Regions from separate parts of the Paenibacillus sp. FSL R5-0341 genome, predicted to be linked through region 2. Evidence: riboswitches for the same ligand, from Rfam matches in the RefSeq annotation. Region 2 holds a riboswitch; each other region holds the start of a gene.
The links. A riboswitch is a leader RNA that binds a small molecule or an ion and turns the genes downstream of it on or off. The one in region 2 is predicted to bind cobalamin.
Positions count from the first base shown of each region.

Region 1: it holds a riboswitch for cobalamin, as region 2 does, so the genes downstream of both, nikB (nickel ABC transporter permease) here and cobJ (precorrin-3B C(17)-methyltransferase) in region 2, are expected to answer to the same signal.
Region 3: it holds a riboswitch for cobalamin, as region 2 does, so the genes downstream of both, MKX75_RS07080 (ABC transporter substrate-binding protein) here and cobJ (precorrin-3B C(17)-methyltransferase) in region 2, are expected to answer to the same signal.

Region 1 covers NZ_CP150241.1:278,598-284,671, reverse strand. Annotated here, with positions in the region: gene MKX75_RS01320 (ABC transporter substrate-binding protein) at 1-1,173, opposite strand, end outside; gene nikC (nickel transporter permease) at 1,188-2,021, opposite strand; gene nikB (nickel ABC transporter permease) at 2,022-2,960, opposite strand; cobalamin riboswitch at 3,126-3,320, opposite strand; gene MKX75_RS01305 (AraC family transcriptional regulator) at 3,398-4,225, opposite strand; gene MKX75_RS01300 (alpha-glucosidase/alpha-galactosidase) at 4,431-5,732, shown strand; gene MKX75_RS01295 (response regulator) at 5,852-6,074, opposite strand, start outside.
Region 2 covers NZ_CP150241.1:6,035,601-6,041,674, forward strand. Annotated here, with positions in the region: gene cobK (precorrin-6A reductase) at 26-796, opposite strand; gene MKX75_RS27100 (sirohydrochlorin chelatase) at 793-2,064, opposite strand; gene cobJ (precorrin-3B C(17)-methyltransferase) at 2,332-4,263, opposite strand; cobalamin riboswitch at 4,666-4,858, opposite strand; gene MKX75_RS27110 (uroporphyrinogen-III synthase) at 5,061-5,897, opposite strand; gene MKX75_RS27115 (endospore germination permease) at 6,030-6,074, opposite strand, start outside.
Region 3 covers NZ_CP150241.1:1,589,279-1,595,352, reverse strand. Annotated here, with positions in the region: gene cobT (nicotinate-nucleotide--dimethylbenzimidazole phosphoribosyltransferase) at 1-176, opposite strand, end outside; gene MKX75_RS07090 (ABC transporter ATP-binding protein) at 222-974, opposite strand; gene MKX75_RS07085 (iron chelate uptake ABC transporter family permease subunit) at 1,022-2,068, opposite strand; gene MKX75_RS07080 (ABC transporter substrate-binding protein) at 2,065-3,063, opposite strand; cobalamin riboswitch at 3,434-3,581, opposite strand; gene MKX75_RS07075 (histidine phosphatase family protein) at 3,734-4,381, opposite strand; gene cbiB (adenosylcobinamide-phosphate synthase CbiB) at 4,372-5,352, opposite strand; gene MKX75_RS07065 (adenosylcobinamide amidohydrolase) at 5,400-6,074, opposite strand, start outside.

The DNA of each region.
Region 1 (6,074 bases), 810 kb from region 2:
AGCAGCCACAATTGAATCGGACTCGTAAGCGGAGTTGAGAATCAGTTGTAGCGTCAGCTTCTTGGCATCTTTTTCACGAATGCCATCGCCATCTGCATCCTTGAATCCAGCCCCATCCAGCAGCTGTTTAGCTTTCTCGGGTTCGTAATCATATCCTTTGATCTTGTCATAGCCAAAAGGCAGAGCTGAGGTGAATGGTCCTTTGGCTGCCTGACCGCCCACCAGCGTATTTGCGTACATCTCCCGATCAATACCATAAGAGATCGCCCTGCGAACCTCCGGGTCACTCAGCAGTGGATTGGTCGTGTTGAACCATACGAACTGGGTGCGCAGGCTTGGAATTTCATCAATGGTATATTGACTCTTGTCCTGGAATAATGCCAGACTGCTGCGTCCCACGTTACTTGCTACATCAATCTCACCAGATTGCAGAGCAAGAGCACGTGTGCTGTCATCCTTGATGTATTTCAACGTCAATGTGTCGACATCTGCCGCACCGCCCCAATACCCGTCATACTTTTTCACCTGGATCTCCTGATCCGGCGTATATCCTGTCACCATAAATGGTCCAGTAGCAATCGGCTCGCTCTTGAATTTGAATGTATCTGCGCTAGTATCCACGATGATAAACAGCGGCTCGGCAATATTGCCAAGCAAGGATGCGTAAGGCTCTGTCGTCTTGATCGTCAGATCTTGTCCTTCAGCAGTCATCGACGCAACTGGCACAGTTGCTTTACCTCTTTCATTTAACTCAATGGAGCGTTCGATCGATTTTTTCACCGCGTCGGCGGTTACTTTGTTTCCGTTATGGAAAGTTACACCCTCTCGAATATGAAAATGCCATGTCGTATCATCCACACGTTCCCAGGTATCTGCAATTTTAGGAACCAGCTTCATATTCTCTTCAAACTGAATCAGTGTCTCACCAATCGCTGCACGCGTAAGTGTCCAGCCGTTCCATTCTTCTGCCGGGTCCAGGTTGCTGCCAAGCCAGAACAGGGCCACATTCAGATGCGTTGGTGCACTTGTCGTACCATTGTCCGTAGCCGCCGACTTCTCCGTTGCATCCGACGAGGTCGATGGATTATTGGTAGTACCACAAGCTGCAAGCAAGAACACAACGAACATGGATACGATGGTGAGCAGGATTGATTTTTGTAAATTCCTCTTCATTCTGGTTCCTCCAGTTAAGCTGTATTTTTCTTGGGATCAAGTACATCTCGCAGGCTGTCTCCCAGTAAATTAAAAATAATGACAGTGCTAAATATCGCCAGGCCCGGATAAATCAACAACCACGGCGCAGTCTGCAAATATCTTCTGCCTTCATTTAACATGGCCCCCCACTCGGGGTTCGGTGGCTGCGCGCCAAGCCCGAGAAACGACAACCCCGAGATGGACAGCATCATCCCCCCCACATCCATCATCGCCATGACGATGAGTGGAGACATCATATTAGGCAGGATCGTCCTGCCGATGATCTGGATCTTACGTGCTCCGCTGAAAGCAGCGGCAGCGACATATTCCTTTTGCTGAAGGGAAATCACCAGGCTTCTGGCCATCCGTGCATATTTCGCCCACCAGACAACCGACAGTGCCAGCACCGTATTGAACAATCCCGGTCCAAGCATGCCTACCACAGCGATCGCAAAAATAAGGCCGGGAAACGCCATTAATGTATCAGACAGCCGCATAAGCACCGTATCCGTCAGACCCCGCGCAAATCCGGCGATGACCCCAATTGCTACACCTAGTACGAACACAATACCAATCATCATAAAGGTTAGCAGCAACGAGGTTCGTGCCCCGTACAGAAGACGTGACAATACACAGCGGCCAAGCTGATCGGTTCCAAGGGGATATTCGGCGTCGGATGGCTGCAACACTTTGGCAAAGTTCGTTGCTAGTGGATCGTGTGGTGCAAGTAGCGGTGCAACCATGGCGAGAATTATCCAGAAGACGGTTAGAGACAGCAGGAATGTGAACCAACGATTTTGCAGTAATACAAGTCTGAAGGCTCTCATCTATACATCCACATCCAGTCGGATTCGAGGATCACGAAGATGTGTCCATACGTCAACCAGCAGATTCAGCGTGACATATATGATCGCCATCCAGATGACATACCCCTGAATCAGAGGATAATCCCTTGTAAAAATGGCATCCACCGCCATCTGGCCAACACCCGGCCACACAAATAAACTTTCCACAATGGCTGCACCACCTAACAAGGCACCTGTCGTCATGCCCATAAGGGTAACGATCGGCAGCAGAGCATTAGGGAGAATATGACGTAAAATAATGATCGACTCCTTCACACCTCTGGATCTTGCTCCGATCACATAGTTCTGGCTTGTCTCCTCAAGCAGGACCGTACGAATCTGTCTGCTGTACTGGGCAACAAGTGGAATCGCAAGTGTACATGCGGGCAGAATCAGACTGTTCCAGCCGGCATTGCCCATCACTGGCAGCAGCTTTAGCTGTACACCGAAGACCAACATGAGCAACATACCCAACCAGAAGCTGGGCATCGATAATCCGGCAAAGGAGAACAAACGAATGACATAATCAAGCCATTTGTTGCGATAGACAGCCGACAGCATTCCCAGTGGAAAGGAGACCAGAATAACCAGAAGCATGGCGCTTCCTGTCAGCCAAAGCGTTGCCGGGAGCCGTGCCATGAGCACATCCAGTACTGGACGATTGTATTTATATGACGTACCGAAGTCTCCGGTCACCACCTGTCCCAGCCATGTCCCATATCGATAGAGAAAGGGTTGGTCCAATCCAAGCTCTGACCTCACCTGCCTGACCAGCTCATCCGATGGCGTTACACCTGTAGACATGAGCATAAGTCTGGCTGGATCTCCAGGAGACAGGTAGGTTAGCAGGAATGTCAGGAACGTGATGCCGAACAATACGGCTACCAGTTGTACTAATCGTTTAACGATATATCTGCTCAAGTGCTCAAACGCCCTTCCCCAAAACTTTATGTATGTGCCATGATGTTCTCCTACATATCAAAAAAAGCGTCCCTCTCCGTGTTACTGGATGAGGACGCCTTAAATAAACAGATTTTCAGAAAAAATCATGCTCTCTAAACACCTTCCTATCTCCCGTAGGGTACTACTGTGTTTGTTAAACCTGGCAGGTCTCCTGGCTCCAGAATCATCGTCACTTGCAGCTCCTTCCCGGCTTAAACCAGTGGATTTATCGCTACCTGACTCCTCTGTTACAGTGGCGGGACCGCGCCGGTATCACACCGGACTTCCCTATTAAGCTTCCACCCTGACGGGCAAAGCACCAAGTTCCACATATTCAATTACACTTCTGTATCAGTATAGCGGGACAACGATTAATGATCAAAACTTTTCTTTTAAATTTGAAACACTAGATGCGGCTAATCTCGATTTCTCGAACCCTTTGGAGATACACCGGTCACTCGCTTAAACATCTTCGAAAACAATAATGGGTCCGTATAGCCAACTGAATGTGCCACTTCACTGACCGACAGCCCTGGATTTTGTAGAAGTTCAGCAGCTCGATTCATGCGGTACTCCAGGAAAAAGGACTGTAGCGACATGCCATAGCGCTCCTTAAACAACCCCGATAGATACGTGCGATCCAGCCCCACAGCTTGTGCAATATCCAGAATGGAGGTTCGCTGGCTGTACCTGTTCTCCATAAACTGAACTGCCTGTCGGATGTACGTCTCTTTGCTCGAAAGGAGCTGTCCTATTTCCTCCTCCACAGGAGAAGAGGAGATTAATTCTGCCATCAAGCGGTACAAGAGACTCTGGTTCATCACATCACCTCCCGGACGTGTAGAAGCCTGAACCATTTCCGTATACAAGTGTTCCATCGTATTCGTATCATGGGCATCATACACTGGTCGCTCTGGACTTAACTGGGCACGTTGCATGAATGCTTTGGCTTGTACGCCCTTGAATCCAAACCACGAATACGTCCAGGGCTCCTGCGGATCTGCCTCATAATGAATAAGTGTATCTGGAAGAATCACAAAGCCCTGTCCCCGATTCAGCTTGTACTCCCGATCCCCCATGTACACGGTGCCCCGTCCTTCATGGATGTAGTGCACAATGTAAGAATCACGTACACCCGGTCCCCAATAATGCGCAGGATCACATGCCTCCCACCCGAAAAACAACAAAATCAATTCCATCTGTGTCCAGCCGGCGGGAACCACATTCATCTCAATGCGACTCACTTTTTCGCCCTCCCTCCTTATTTCCTTTTGCAGATCAACATTTATATACCTAATTAAATTATAACAGCTAAAGTCAATAAATATTAGTTGAAAACGGAAACAAAAATGGGATTATGCCATGTTTGAAAGGGGTTGAGCCATAGTTATATGTGCCGAATCGGCCTATAGTTGGGGTACAACATTTTTCAGGGAGGCTGAACTTAAGATGAACAAAATTACGTTTCTCGGTGCAGGAAGCACCGTCTTTGTTAAAAATGTATTGGGTGATGTCATGATGACTGAAGCACTGCAGGATTTTGAGCTGGCATTGTTTGATATCGATGCTGAACGTTTGAGCGACTCAGAGCGATTGCTGACCAGTCTGGCCCGTTCGATTGGAAGTCGTTGTGTCATTAACGTATATCATGATCGCAAAGAAGCGCTGCGTGGAGCCAAATATGTCATCAACGCCATTCAGGTCGGTGGATATGATCCATGTACCATTACGGACTTCGAGATTCCGAAAAAATACGGACTACGTCAAACGATTGCAGATACACTCGGCATCGGTGGAATTTTCCGTAATCTGCGTACGATTCCGGTCATGCTGGATTTTGCCCGGGATATGCAAGAAGTATGTCCGGATGCCTGGTTCCTGAACTATACCAACCCGATGGCTGTGCTTACCAACGTCATGAACGTGCATGGTGGGATCAAAACCGTAGGATTGTGTCATAGTGTACAGGTATGTGTGCCGCATATGTTCGATGCACTGGGGATCGATCAGACAGGCGTCGTAGCCAAAATTGCAGGCATCAACCACATGGCGTGGCTGCTCGAAGTTACAAAAGACGGGCAGGATCTGTACCCCGAGATTAAACGTTTGGCGAAAGAAAAACAGAAGGAACAGCATGACGACATGGTTCGTTTTGAGCTGATGCAGCGTTTTGGCTATTATGTAACGGAATCCTCCGAGCACAATGCCGAGTACCACCCTTATTTCATCAAACGGAATTACCCGGAGCTAATCGAACGCTTCAACATTCCACTGGATGAGTATCCACGCCGGTGTGTGAACCAGATTGAAGGCTGGAAAGAGATGCGTACCAAGCTGTTTGCCAGCGAAAATATTGAACATACCCGTAGCCGGGAATACGCGTCGCATATTATGGAGGCTATGGAGACGAACCAACCTTACAAAATTGGCGGTAACGTCATGAACAACGGATTGATTACGAATCTGCCGCGCGAGGCATGTGTCGAGGTACCTTGTCTGGTGGATGGATCAGGGATCAGCCCTACGTACATTGGTGACCTGCCTCCACAACTCGCGGCATTGAACCGGACCAACATCAACACTCAACTCCTGACGATTGAAGCGGCAATTACCGGCAAAAAAGAACATATCTATCACGCCGCCATGCTTGATCCACACACGGCTGCCGAACTGTCTATCGATGACATCGTAGCGATGTGTGATGAGTTGATTGAAGCTCACGGCGACTGGTTGCCAAAATACACGTCATAATAAAAAAGCACCGTTTCCTTTACTGCTAAAGGGGACGGTGTTTTGTTCGTTCCGTAGCGCTCACCCACTAAAGCGTGCATCGCATTCATTTGATAAGAAACGCCCCGCTCCCTTGAACCTTATTCGGCAGAAAGCAAGAAGCGATAACCAATACCAGGCTCCGTCTGAATATATCGGGGATTTGTCGGATCTTCATTTAATTTTTTACGCAGATGGCCCACATATACCCGCAGATAGTGACTGTCAGACTCATGATGATGCCCTCCCCATACTTGCTGCAAAAGCTGACGCTGGGTGATGATCTTCCCCGCATTCGAGGCGAGCACCTTCAGCATCTCATAT
Region 2 (6,074 bases):
TTCAAATTAAGACTATTGGGGTGTTCTACTGCACCAATACGCGCTTCAACTCATCCAGGACACCTTCAAAATGATCAAACACTGTCCCAAATTCAGCCTCAGGACGTGAAATCAGTACGACATGAATGCCCAGCTCCAGTGCAGATTGGATTTTCTCATCCACTGCTCCGGTCTTGCCGCTCTCCTTGGTAACCATTACGGTCGTCGCATAGTGCTTGTACAAGGCTTCATTCATTTCACGGGAAAAAGGTCCCTGCATCGCAATAATATTGCGCTGTTCCACGCCAAGCTCACCGCATTTCTCCATATTGTCGAGACGTGGAAGCATGCGAGCTACGAGACGAATGTCCGGATCACCGAGCAGATGCTTGGTGAAGATCTGCAACGTTTTGCTACCTGTCGTCAGCATGACTGAGCCCTTCAGTTCTTTGGCCTTCAGTGCCGCTTCATCATAGGAAGATACGACATGAAGCAACGCATGATCATCGTATGCCAAACCCGTGCGCTCATAACGAATGTATGGAATGCCTGCCTGTTTGGCTGCTTCCATCGCATTGGCATGTGCTTCTTCAGCAAACGGATGACTTGCATCCACAATGGCACGGCTACCTTTTTCACGCACCAGCTCCACCATGGCTTCCACAGTCAAACGGCCTGTCCGAACAGGTAATCCGGCTTCTGTCAGGCTATTCGCCGCACTGTCGGTTACAACAGAAGTCAGCACGTCTGCACCTTGCTGCTGAATCTGTAGAGCCAGTTCCCGTGCATCACTTGTACCACACAACATGAAGATCATGGACGATTCACCTGCTCTGAAGTTGCTGCAATCTCAGCCTGATCGGGAGAAGCATCTTCTTGTGCATTTCCTTCATGCTCGTGATGAGTATGATGCAACTCTCCATCGTGATCATGATGATAATCGAGTGATGCTTCACGATCGACGGCAGTCTGTTTATGCTCATGATCGTGATCATGCTTATGCGAGTGGTCTTCATGTGCATGTACGTGCTGATGGTCATGCTCGTCATGACGATGCGAATGATCATGATCCGAATGATCGTGATGGTGCACATGGCTGTGTTCATGATGGTGATCGTGACTGTGCTCATGTCCATGATCGTGATCATGGTCGTGGTCGTGGTCGTGATCATGGTGATGATCGTGGTCATGGTGATGATCGTGGTCATGCCCATGGTCGTGATCATGATGGTGGTGATGGTGTTTGGCTGCTTCCAGTCTGAATTGGCAGTTGTCACAGTTGGCTGTTACACGTCCGTATAACCCCTCATGGGCCCGCTCCAGTACGAGTTCAACCAGTTTCGGGTGAAATCCAAAGTATCCGCCAACCTCGACCTGAATGTCTGGATGTGCTGCTGCAAATTCTGCGGTCATTTCATCAATGCGCTTGATCAGTACACCTGTGAACAGGAAATAAGGCATAATGATGATTTTCTTCGCACCTAGCAAGAGACAGCGCTCTAATCCATCCGGGAATGAGGGCTGAGTTACGCCAATAAAGCTGCTTTCCGTCCACTTGTACGGCAGTTTCTCCCATAACATCCGGGTCATTTTGAAAAAGTCACTGTTGGCATCCGGGTCACTGCTTCCCCGTCCAAGCACCAGTACTGCGGTCTCTTCATCCGTCACCGGAGCAGGTGGAGCCGCTACCGCTGTTCCGCCTTGGGATGCCACAAGTACAGGTTGAGCTTCTTGCAGACGGGTCTGCATGATTTGAACGACTTTCTCATGAACACCAATGGGGCGACCATATACAAATTCCACCTGTGGATAACGTGCCTTCGCACGGTCAATAGCGTTAGGAATATCAATCTTGGCATGACCGGCAGCAAACAAAATGATCGGCACCAACACGACACGTGTTGCCCCTCGATCCACACAAGCGGTAACGCCTTCAGCAATACTTGGTCTCGTTAACTCCAGAAAACAGGTCTCCACCAGCGTATTTTCCGGTGCCTTTGCTGCTACCTCATTTGCAAATTCCTTCAGTTCCCGGTTCCCCTCAGGATCTCGACTCCCGTGTCCCACCAACAATATTGCATCCATCTTTTGTTATTCCTCCCCCGTCTGACCCGCAGATCAGACTTTTCATATTCATTCGGCACTCCAGTTCATCCGGCAAAAACGAAATCAAACCAATCATTCCATCCATTCGCTACATTACTCGTAATAATCAATCCATCTATGTCAGCTGAAATTCAGCGAATATTGCAAATTATTAGATACGCCTGACAAGTTACACCATCACGTCTTCCCAAAGGAAGCGATTCAGTCAAGGACTTAATCAAGGCTTAGTCAGGATTTAGTAAGGAATTAGTCACCACATATCGGGTTTACTTCCACCGTGACCGGTGCATCCACATGGCGGAAGCCCTGAATTACACCGACTCGTTTGAAGAATTTGTGGAATCGCTCGTTCGGATGGCCTTTTTCCTTGTAATCGGCTACAATCCTTTCCACAATCCCACCAATCTGGTCACCCGGAATTCCCTCCGCTACGGGCTGGGCAGGGTGAGCATTACGTCCGAACTTCTTGCCCCCGAGGAACAGGTCATATGCACCTTTGCGATACACGATGCCGATATCCTCCAGCACTGCCCCGTAACATGCCATACCGCAACCATTCAATGCCACACTCGTTTCTTTGGGTGCACCCAATCCACCTATTACAGCCTGTAAATGGTTAGCCATCGGGACAGCATCGTCCTTCTCCATGTTGCAGAAGTCACAGGCCTTCACCTTGATGACATCGCCGATCGGCACAACGATAAAATTCGCTGCACGCAGCTCTTCAACCAACGAGTCCGGTTCAAACGTCGGCACTCTCAAAATAATCTGGTGCTCTGGCGTGTATTCCAGTTCGCCGTCTTCACTTGCACACTGCGCCAGCAGCGCCATCTGGGTGGCGGTGAATTTTTTGTTGCCCACGCCGGGCGACACGCCGACTTCGAACAGCGGCGCCTTGCGCCCAGGCTCGGGCGCAGTGCGTACCGCCGTTGCGGTCGCGGCCTGCTGCGCACTTGCCGTTCGGCTCGGCGCTGCTGTATCCAGCCAGCGGCTCGCCGATTCGCCCGCGAGCGCTCCGCCTGCCGCGAGCCGCGTCAACGCCTCAGCGGCGAGCGCAGCTGCGCCGGCGCGTGGCGCTTCCGCGACTCGGCCCGGAGCGGCCTCTGCCGCAACGGGCGCAGGTCGCTCGCCGGCAAGCACGGCGGTGCCAGCGCTGCTCGCCGGGCTTGCCGCAGGCGTAGCGGCAGCAGCCCCGGCGCCAGCGGGCGGCTGCCCTTGCGGAGCCATACCCGCTCCGGCGCTTGCGCCGCGCAGGGCTGGCTCCGCCTGTGGCTGCGCGGCCAATGCATCGCTGGCCGCGCTCTCGCCCGCTGCCTCGCCGGAGGCGGCAGCGCGGGCTTCCCTTGCGCCGAGCGACCATGGCTCGGCTTCCGTGCGCAGTCGCTCATGAGGTCTGAGCGACTGTTCCGCGGTGTTCAGCGTGTATTTCCGCTGATACCCGCGCGGTGTGACCATGAGTCCTTCGTACATCATGGTCGAGGAGTTGCCGATAATCACCGTCGTCAGCATGCCGATATCATGATTCAGCATATCCTCGAGTGTGGTCATGACAACGTCCTGACGCTCACGATATGCACTTTTCACCAGACCTACCGGGGTCTGTGGGTCACGATAACGCAGAATCATTTCCTGCGTCTCCACGATCTGACGTGTACGCCGTCCACTGCGTGGATTGTACAGAGCAATGACAAAATCAGCGGACGCTGCGGCTTCGACCCGGCGAATAATGGTCTCCCACGGCGTGAGGTGATCACTGAGGCTGATCGTACATGCATCATGCATGACCGGGGCACCCAACAGTGAAGCACAAGATTGAATGGCCGACACACCCGGAATGACCTCAACGGCAACACCGGTATCCGGCTTCCAGCCTTGCTCCATCAGCACCTCGTATACCAAACCTGCCATACCATAGACGCCTGCGTCACCACTGGAGATTACGGCAACAATTTTGCCCATCTCCGCCTGTCTGACCGCTTCTTGTGCGCGGCTTACTTCCTCCGTCATGCCTGTGCGTACAATCGCTTGCCCGTTCAACAGAGGTCGGATAAGATCCACATAAGTGTTGTATCCGATAATAACCTCGCTCTCCTGAAGTGCCTCGAGTGCCCGCTTCGTGATATGTTCCATCGCTCCCGGACCGAACCCGATAATCAGCAGCTTGCCTTGACCTTGCATTGCTTCTCCTCCTCCATCACACTTGTCCTACGGATTAAACAGTGAAGAAGGGCGGCTATGCCGACCTTCTCCCTAACTGTAAAGCGTGTTCAATTCGTCGTCCTGTCAACGCAAATCATCGAACCCAGCTCTTCTAAACCAACTGCATGATCAAACTAATCTATTCCTCTACCTGCAATTTCCCGACATATGGTTGGGTTTCGCAAGGATGTACATTTATCTAAAAAAACAAAAAAATCCCATCCTTATAACGGATGGGATACGCATGTACGTACACTCAAGAACACAGTCCCAGACTCCCAAAGGGTATTCCTGTGACTATGTGGCCCAAAGGGGCCAGCCGGGCGAACTGCTTGTTCGCCCAATTCCTGATTCTTCGTACACCATTCCTTTCCGCGAAGGGTTCGGTGACACATGCAAGGTAGGTCTCCTGGCTTTGGATCATCAGCTTCCTTTTCTGTCTTCCCCGGCTTTTTGCGAGTGACTTGGATCAAAAAGGGCTTCACCATTACAGTGGCGGGACCGCTCGGGACTTTCACCCGATTCCCTGTTACCTCTTGCTGCACGCAAGAGCACCTTGCTTGTTTTCATTCAATATTGTTTTCATAATAACACCGCTCAGGAAATAATGTCCATGCTTGTGATACTTGTCCATTCTTCTATTTTCAGACAAAACAGAAAAAAGTCCTGATCCAGAAATCGGATCAGAACCAGGAGTAAGCTATGCATATACGATTCGTTTTAAATCATCCAACTACCTTAGGATTGAATACACGTTAATACATATTGATCAACTGTTATTGCAGGCCACGAACTTTGTCCGCATGCCCCGCCGCAAAGTAACGTCCGAGTTCAACGATGAGTGCGCCCATCTTCTCTTCCTCTGGAATGACCAGCGCCTCAATGCCCTCTTCACGCATGGAGTTTGCTGTGACTTTCCCTACAGAGGCAGGGATTACACCTTGTCTGAAGGCTGCGAGCATCGGTTCAAGCTTGTCCTGCGATGCTGCATATTCAGTCAGAAACCGGACCTGCGGTCCACTCGTGAAGGCAACCGCATCAACCTCACGCTGTATAATCTCATTTAAAAGCAGTTCCAGCTCTGCCTCTTCCGGCGGTACATGGCGATAAGGCAGCACTTGACGAACAATTGCCCCTTGTTCTTCCAACCAGGCTACAAGCTTGGGAGCTGTCTCCCCGTGAAGCTGCAACATAACCTTTTTTCCTTTAAGATCATGGGATGCGAATTCACGAATGAGCCCGTCCGTACTACCATCATCATCTCGTACCAGCGGCGTTAACTTGCGCTTTCTGAGTGCATTTACCGTCTTGTACCCTCTGGCTGCAATCGGGGATTCCGACAATGCATCCAGTAATTTTCCCGCCACTTCCATATCCTCGGCCATCTCAAACAAAGCGTCCAATCCCATGCCCGTGGTCAATACCGCCCAGTCCGGCGGGTCCGAGATCCAGGATACCAGCCCGTCCCTGATATTCCGGTCATCCAGAAATACCGTTCCCTGTGCCGGTCGCACAAGCGGGATTCCACCCATTTTTTCAACCAGTAAGGACATTTCTTTCGATTTTCGTGGTCCTGTCAATGCTACACGTACACCTGCCAAATGTTGAGCCATTCATGTTCCCCCCGTTAGTTCAGCCGAATGTTCATCTCAGTCTGACTACAGTATACAGGGTACTTCTGTGAAGGGAAACTGCACTTCCTCTCTTTTTGCCCGTTCATCTATAACGATTTTTGATGGAATGTATCAGGAAGGCTGGAGTTCTCCACCGTGAGAATCCTTCCGTCCTTT
Region 3 (6,074 bases), 2.1 Mb from region 2:
CGTGGACGAGCCTTGCCAGTGATTCCCGCAAGACGAATAACCAGTTGTTCCAGCTTACCCAGACTGCCGGGTGGTTTCGTCAATGCATCCACATGTGCGGAGGCTTCTGCCGCAATTTCTTCATTAGGACCCACGATCCGACCCAGTAACCGTTCCAACACCTGTTCATTATTCATACAGCCAGCACTTCCTTCATCAAAATATGGGTTGCCCCGCTTCGTTCATTCCTTCTCCCGCCGCAGCAAGAGCTGTGGGATTCCATTGTCAGGATGGTTCACCATCGCAGGTTTAACGCGAAAGATGTCCTGAATGTTGTCTTCAGTCATCAAGGTATGGGGCGTTCCATTCCCCACCACTTTGCCTTCTCGCAGCGCCAGAATGTGGTCGCAGAACTGCGCAGCCAAATTCAGATCGTGCAGCACAGCCACAATCGTAATGCTGTTTTTTTGCCGCCATGTCGATAATAACTCCATAAATTGCAATTGATATTTGATATCCAGAAACGTAGTGGGTTCATCCAGCAATAATAACCGTGGTTCCTGTGCCATGACCTTGGCGAGTGCCACCCGCTGACGCTGTCCTCCACTAAGTGCATCCAAAGGCCTTTCAGCCATATCGGTCAATCCCAATTCTTCCAGTACACGATCAACTACAGCCGCTCCATCTGCTGATTCTCGCCCAAGCCAATTCTGGTATGGATAACGTCCCATCTCCACGACATCCCTCACAGGATAAGAAATTGCAGGCAGGCCATCCTGTTGTAACACAGCAATCATGCGTGATAGATCTTTCCGACTGTATGAGGCGATATCCCGGCCATCCATACGTATACTGCCTGCGCTTGACTGCTCCGTTCCAGCAAGGAGCTGGAGCAGGGTAGACTTGCCACTGCCATTTGGACCAACGACACCCCACCAGTCCCCCTCCGTAACCTGCCAGGTCACCGCATCCAGGGCTTGATGACTGCCATACATTTTACCTGCCCCGGTAACTGCGAATAGCGGTTCGTCCGAATTCATACTCATGGCATCATCCCCTTCTGCAGTTTTTTGTTCCGGTGTAACAGGTAAGCGAAGAATGGTGCACCTACAAAGGCCGTCACCACACCAAGGGGAATTTCGGTCGGCGCCAGTAAGGATCGGGCAATCGTGTCTGCCCATACCATGAAGATGGCGCCACCAATGGCGGATAAAGGCACCAGCAATCGATAGTCAGGCCCCACAAGCAGCCGAAGCATATGCGGAATCACCAATCCAACGAAGCCAATAACACCGGATACAGAGACTGCTCCTGCGGTAAGAAGTGTTCCCACAGCAAGCACGGACAACTTCAAACGATCGACGCCAACCCCGATATGCGCAGCTTGACGTTCTCCCAGCGCAAGTACATTCAAGGAACGTGCACGGCTCCAGAGAAAGATCAGCCCTAACAGAAAATACGGGAAAAGGATGGCCGTATACGACCACCCACGCAGAGCCAGACTTCCCATCGTCCAGTATATAATTTCATTAATGGTCTGTTTCGACATGGTCGACAGGAAGGAAACCACCGCTCCCAAGAAACTTTGCATCACTACACCAGCCAGAATCAGACTGTGTGTTGGTATTTTGCGCCCTTCACGAGCCAGGGACATAACAAACCATAATGTTAGTACGCCCGTCAAAAAAGCTACCAGTGGCAACGTCCAGATTCCGATCAGTGCATACTGCAATCCGAAGAAAATCAAAAAGGCTGCACCCACCGAAGCACCGGATGATACGCCCAGAGTGAACGGGTCTGCCAGCGGGTTCCGAAGAACCCCCTGGAATCCCGCACCAGCAATCGCCAGCGATGCCCCCACGAGCACAGCAAGCAGTACACGTGGGAATCTGACTTTCCAGATAATCTGTTCAGCTGCTGCACTCCAGTCGGGCGTGATCCAGTCTCCGATCCATGGCAAGTGATGAAGCAGAATACCTGCAATGTCACGAATAGGCAAGGAAACCGAACCGATGCCCGTGCAGATGAGCACGGTTAACACAAGCAGCGCGATCCCTGCCGATGCGTACACGGCCAGTTTTTTACTCATTGGAACAGGTCAGGATAGATCGCTTTGGCTACTTCTTTCAGACCTTCGGTTACACGTGGGCCTGGACGGCTGAGCAGATTGGCATCTAGGCCGATGACTGCATCGTTCTTCACAGCCGTGATTTGATCCCAGCCACTGCGAGCTTTAATGATCTGATCCAGTGTTTTGGAGTTTTCATCAATGACATCGTTGGCATACAGAATCACATCCGGGTTGGAGGCAATTACGTTCTCTTCATTAATTTCATACCAGCCCTCTTTGTCCGAAGCAATATTGCTACCACCGGCTACAGTAATGAGTTCATCCATAAATTCGCCTTTACCCACAGTCCAGCCTGGGGAGAATTCAACGTATACATTTTTCTTCTCTTCCGGTTTAACTGCCTTCACTGCTTCAGTTACATCTGTCACATCCTGTTTCATCTGTGTGATGATCTCCTGAGCTTTTTCTTGATGATCCGTGATTTTACCGAATGTTTCAATATTGTTCATCACATCGTCGATGGATTTTGGATCCGTTTTGAAAATGGTAATGCCCAGTTCACGCAGTTTCTTCACTGCATCTTCGCTCATGGAGATACCTGTGAATACAATATCAGCTTCAGCCGCAATGATAGACTCTTCGTTCGGCTTCGTTATGCCACCCATTTTCGCTTTGGTTGTTGCCGCTTCAGGATAATCATCATAGTCGGATACCCCTACAATCTGCTCGTCCAAGCCAAGTGCGAATAGTGTTTCGGTCTCAGCTGGAGACACGGATACGATTTTGGCTGGTGCCTTTTCAAATGTAAAGGACTCACCCGTTGCATCGGTAACGGTAAGTGGATATTGTGTTTTGAGATCCGTCTGCGCCTGGCCTTGGGACTGCTCCTGTGCCGGTTGCTGTGAAGTACCTGTGCCCTCGTTCGTTGTTGCATTGCCACATCCGGCCAAAGCCAGTGCGAGTGCCGCTGCACTCAGCAGGGACGCTACGCTTTTCCAATTCTTGAAATTCATTCTGTTATTCTCCCCTTCTCTATTTGTACTATTTTCTTGCATCGTGCTCGAGCTTTTACTACCAATGCCTTGGTGTTCCTGTACAAGTTAAACCCATCATTTCACACAGGTCCACTCCGATTGCAGTACCATCTTCCGATGTATCTTTCTTGTAGAAAGCTTTAAGCGAACACTCCGTTTCTTCAGATCGGTTCTGCACTCTTCGTTAACGTGTAAATGTCTGGTTCATCTTATATGAACAATAAAAAATCCCTAATCCTTACGTCAGGATCAGGGATGACGTCTCGCATATGGCGATCTGTACATGTTCAACATATTGTTGTGCATGCACATAGAACTGCCCGAAACGCTGTCCTTTCCTCGAAGGAACACCGGTTTGAACGTCCAGGGCAGGTAACCTGACTTACAGGAATTGTTCCTGATTTACAGTGGCGGGACCGTGCCGGACTTGCACCGGCTTCCCTATTTCACCCGTATGCCATCCATGACTGGATATAGCCATGAACCATTACTGCATGCACGCGGGACCCTTGGTCGCTGATATGAATTAACCCATTCAAGTGAGCCATCTGCATTCATGTTCAGACATTATTGCCTGTCACACGAAACTACAGTGCTGTCACACTTCTGTTGTGATTATAGGTTATATTGCACATCCTTACAACCCGATTCACGGAAAATCCACCCTCGTGCCAACCCACTGATCTCTATGTTGTTCCAGCCGCACCTGTATCGCTTGCCCCGGAATCACCTGCGTATCCCAGAATTCCAGATTGGCAATGAGACGGGATAATGCATACCGGATTACACCGCCGTGGGTGACCACAATAATGGTGGGCACGCCTGAGTCAGGAGAGGGCATGGACGGACAATTCGACCCTATGCACTCTTGTAGAAATAAATCGATTCGTGCAGTGAATGACTGCCATGACTCCCCCTCGGGCGGGGTGACGTCCTGCGGAGCATCGATCCAGTCCCGGTACTGTTGGTTGTCCTTGAGTTGATCGTACGTTAATCCTTCCCATTGACCAAAATCAACCTCTCGCAGACGTGGTTCCAGCTTCACATGGCCTAATAAATGGGGCCCGATCATTGCCAGGGTCTGCTGACAACGGAGCAGATCACTGCAATATATCAAGTCCCACGAGACGTTGCTCAATTGCTCGCGTAGTGAAGCCAGTTCTCTTTCTGCATCCGGCAGCAAAGCGATATCGGTATGCCCCAGATATTTTTTTTCCACATTCCATGCGGTTGTGCCATGACGTATAAACAGAATATTTCGTTGCTGTGATCCATTCTGCCCTGCAGTTACTTCCATAACAATGTACCTCCAGCGAGCCATATTCCGAGCGTTACCAGTGTACACAGGATTACAAAAGAACCCGCTGACCAGAACATGAGACGTGTCGTTCGCACAATATCCTCTGCTGCCATCGGACGTGTTGCCTCACCCATATAGGCACGAAAAGAAGCTACGCCATGGTACACATTGTGTCCACCAAGTCTGATCCCCAGTGCTCCGGCCACCGCCGATTCGGGAAAACCACTATTCGGACTTGGATGCAATCTGGCATCTCGGGTCACCATACGTGCTGCGCCTTTGGCATCCAGTTTCATGACCCATGCACCCAAGATCAGCAGGATGGCGGTGAGCCGTGCGGGAATCCAGTTAGCCCAATCGTCCAGACGGGCGGAAGCCCAGCCGAGATGCATGTACTTCTCATTTTTATAACCAACCATTGAATCCAATGTATTCACCGCACGATATGCCATCGCAAGTGGTGCGCCACCTATTAACGCATAGAACAAAGGGGATACGATGGCATCCACAATATTCTCCGCTACCGTCTCCACCGTTCCTCGCACGACCTCCGGTTCATCCAGATGAGCTGTGTCACGTCCAACAATCATGCCAAGTGAACCTCTTGCAGCAGGCCAATCTTTCTGAACCAGATGGTGATACACCTCCATGCCTGCATCCTTCAACCCTTTGGAAGCAATGGTAGTCGCAATAAGCACCACTTCAGCCACTATTGCTACGACCGGATGAATGAGACCCAGCACATATACGAATGCCCAGGTAATTACAAACGCCCCACCCGCAATCAGCAGCGGAAATAATAGACCAGCCCTCTTCAGCCCGGAATCCGTGCTCACACGGGAACGAATGCTACGCTCTAGCGCAGAGATTGCCTTCCCCATGCCAATCACGGGATGAGGAATCCAGCGTGGATCACCGATGCATCGATCAAGTATGTATGCCCCTATAATAATCCAGGCACCTGCCATTCCCGTCCAGAATGGCCAGGAGGCCAGTTGCCCTATCTGAAATGTCATTACACCCTGTTCCTCTCTTTCCACTGCTGTCCCGCTTGCAGGCTTTCCATGATCGTGTCATACACCAACCTGCCGATAGCCGCACCAATGACTGTAGCCGTTCCCGCATAAGCAATTAGCGGCTTGTGCTCGTGCACCTGACTCAACGCAAGTACAATAGCATCCGTTGTCGTCCCTGTGGCCAGCAGTCCATTCTCCGAGTCCGCAACACCGAAATCAGCCAGCGCCGCCGCTTTGGCTTCCACCGCAGTCTGGATTGCATTCACCATTGCTCCCGATGTCATTCGTCCGTTGAACCATAACATGACATTAATCGTGCCCGGGACATAGGGCTTCGTAAAGTGAGATTGAGTTGTAGATTTTAAAAGCTCTACGGCAACAGCCTCATTTCCCTCCGTATCAAATACGGTTCTTGCGGAACCTGCCCGCGCAGCATTGGACACCCCGGCTGTTGTACAACACAGAATTCCGAATGCCTCACTTGTGTATTCCTGAATGGAAGTATGCTCCAGTCGAACCGCAGTCAACAGTCCCGCACATTGATCAAGCTGCTCCTTCCATTCATGCAGAGAACGTTCGATATCACGAGGAGGATCATCACAGCGATAATGTCGGTCCACATAGATGTTAAATATCCGATCCAGTTCAAGCATCCCGCCGCCATATACCGCACT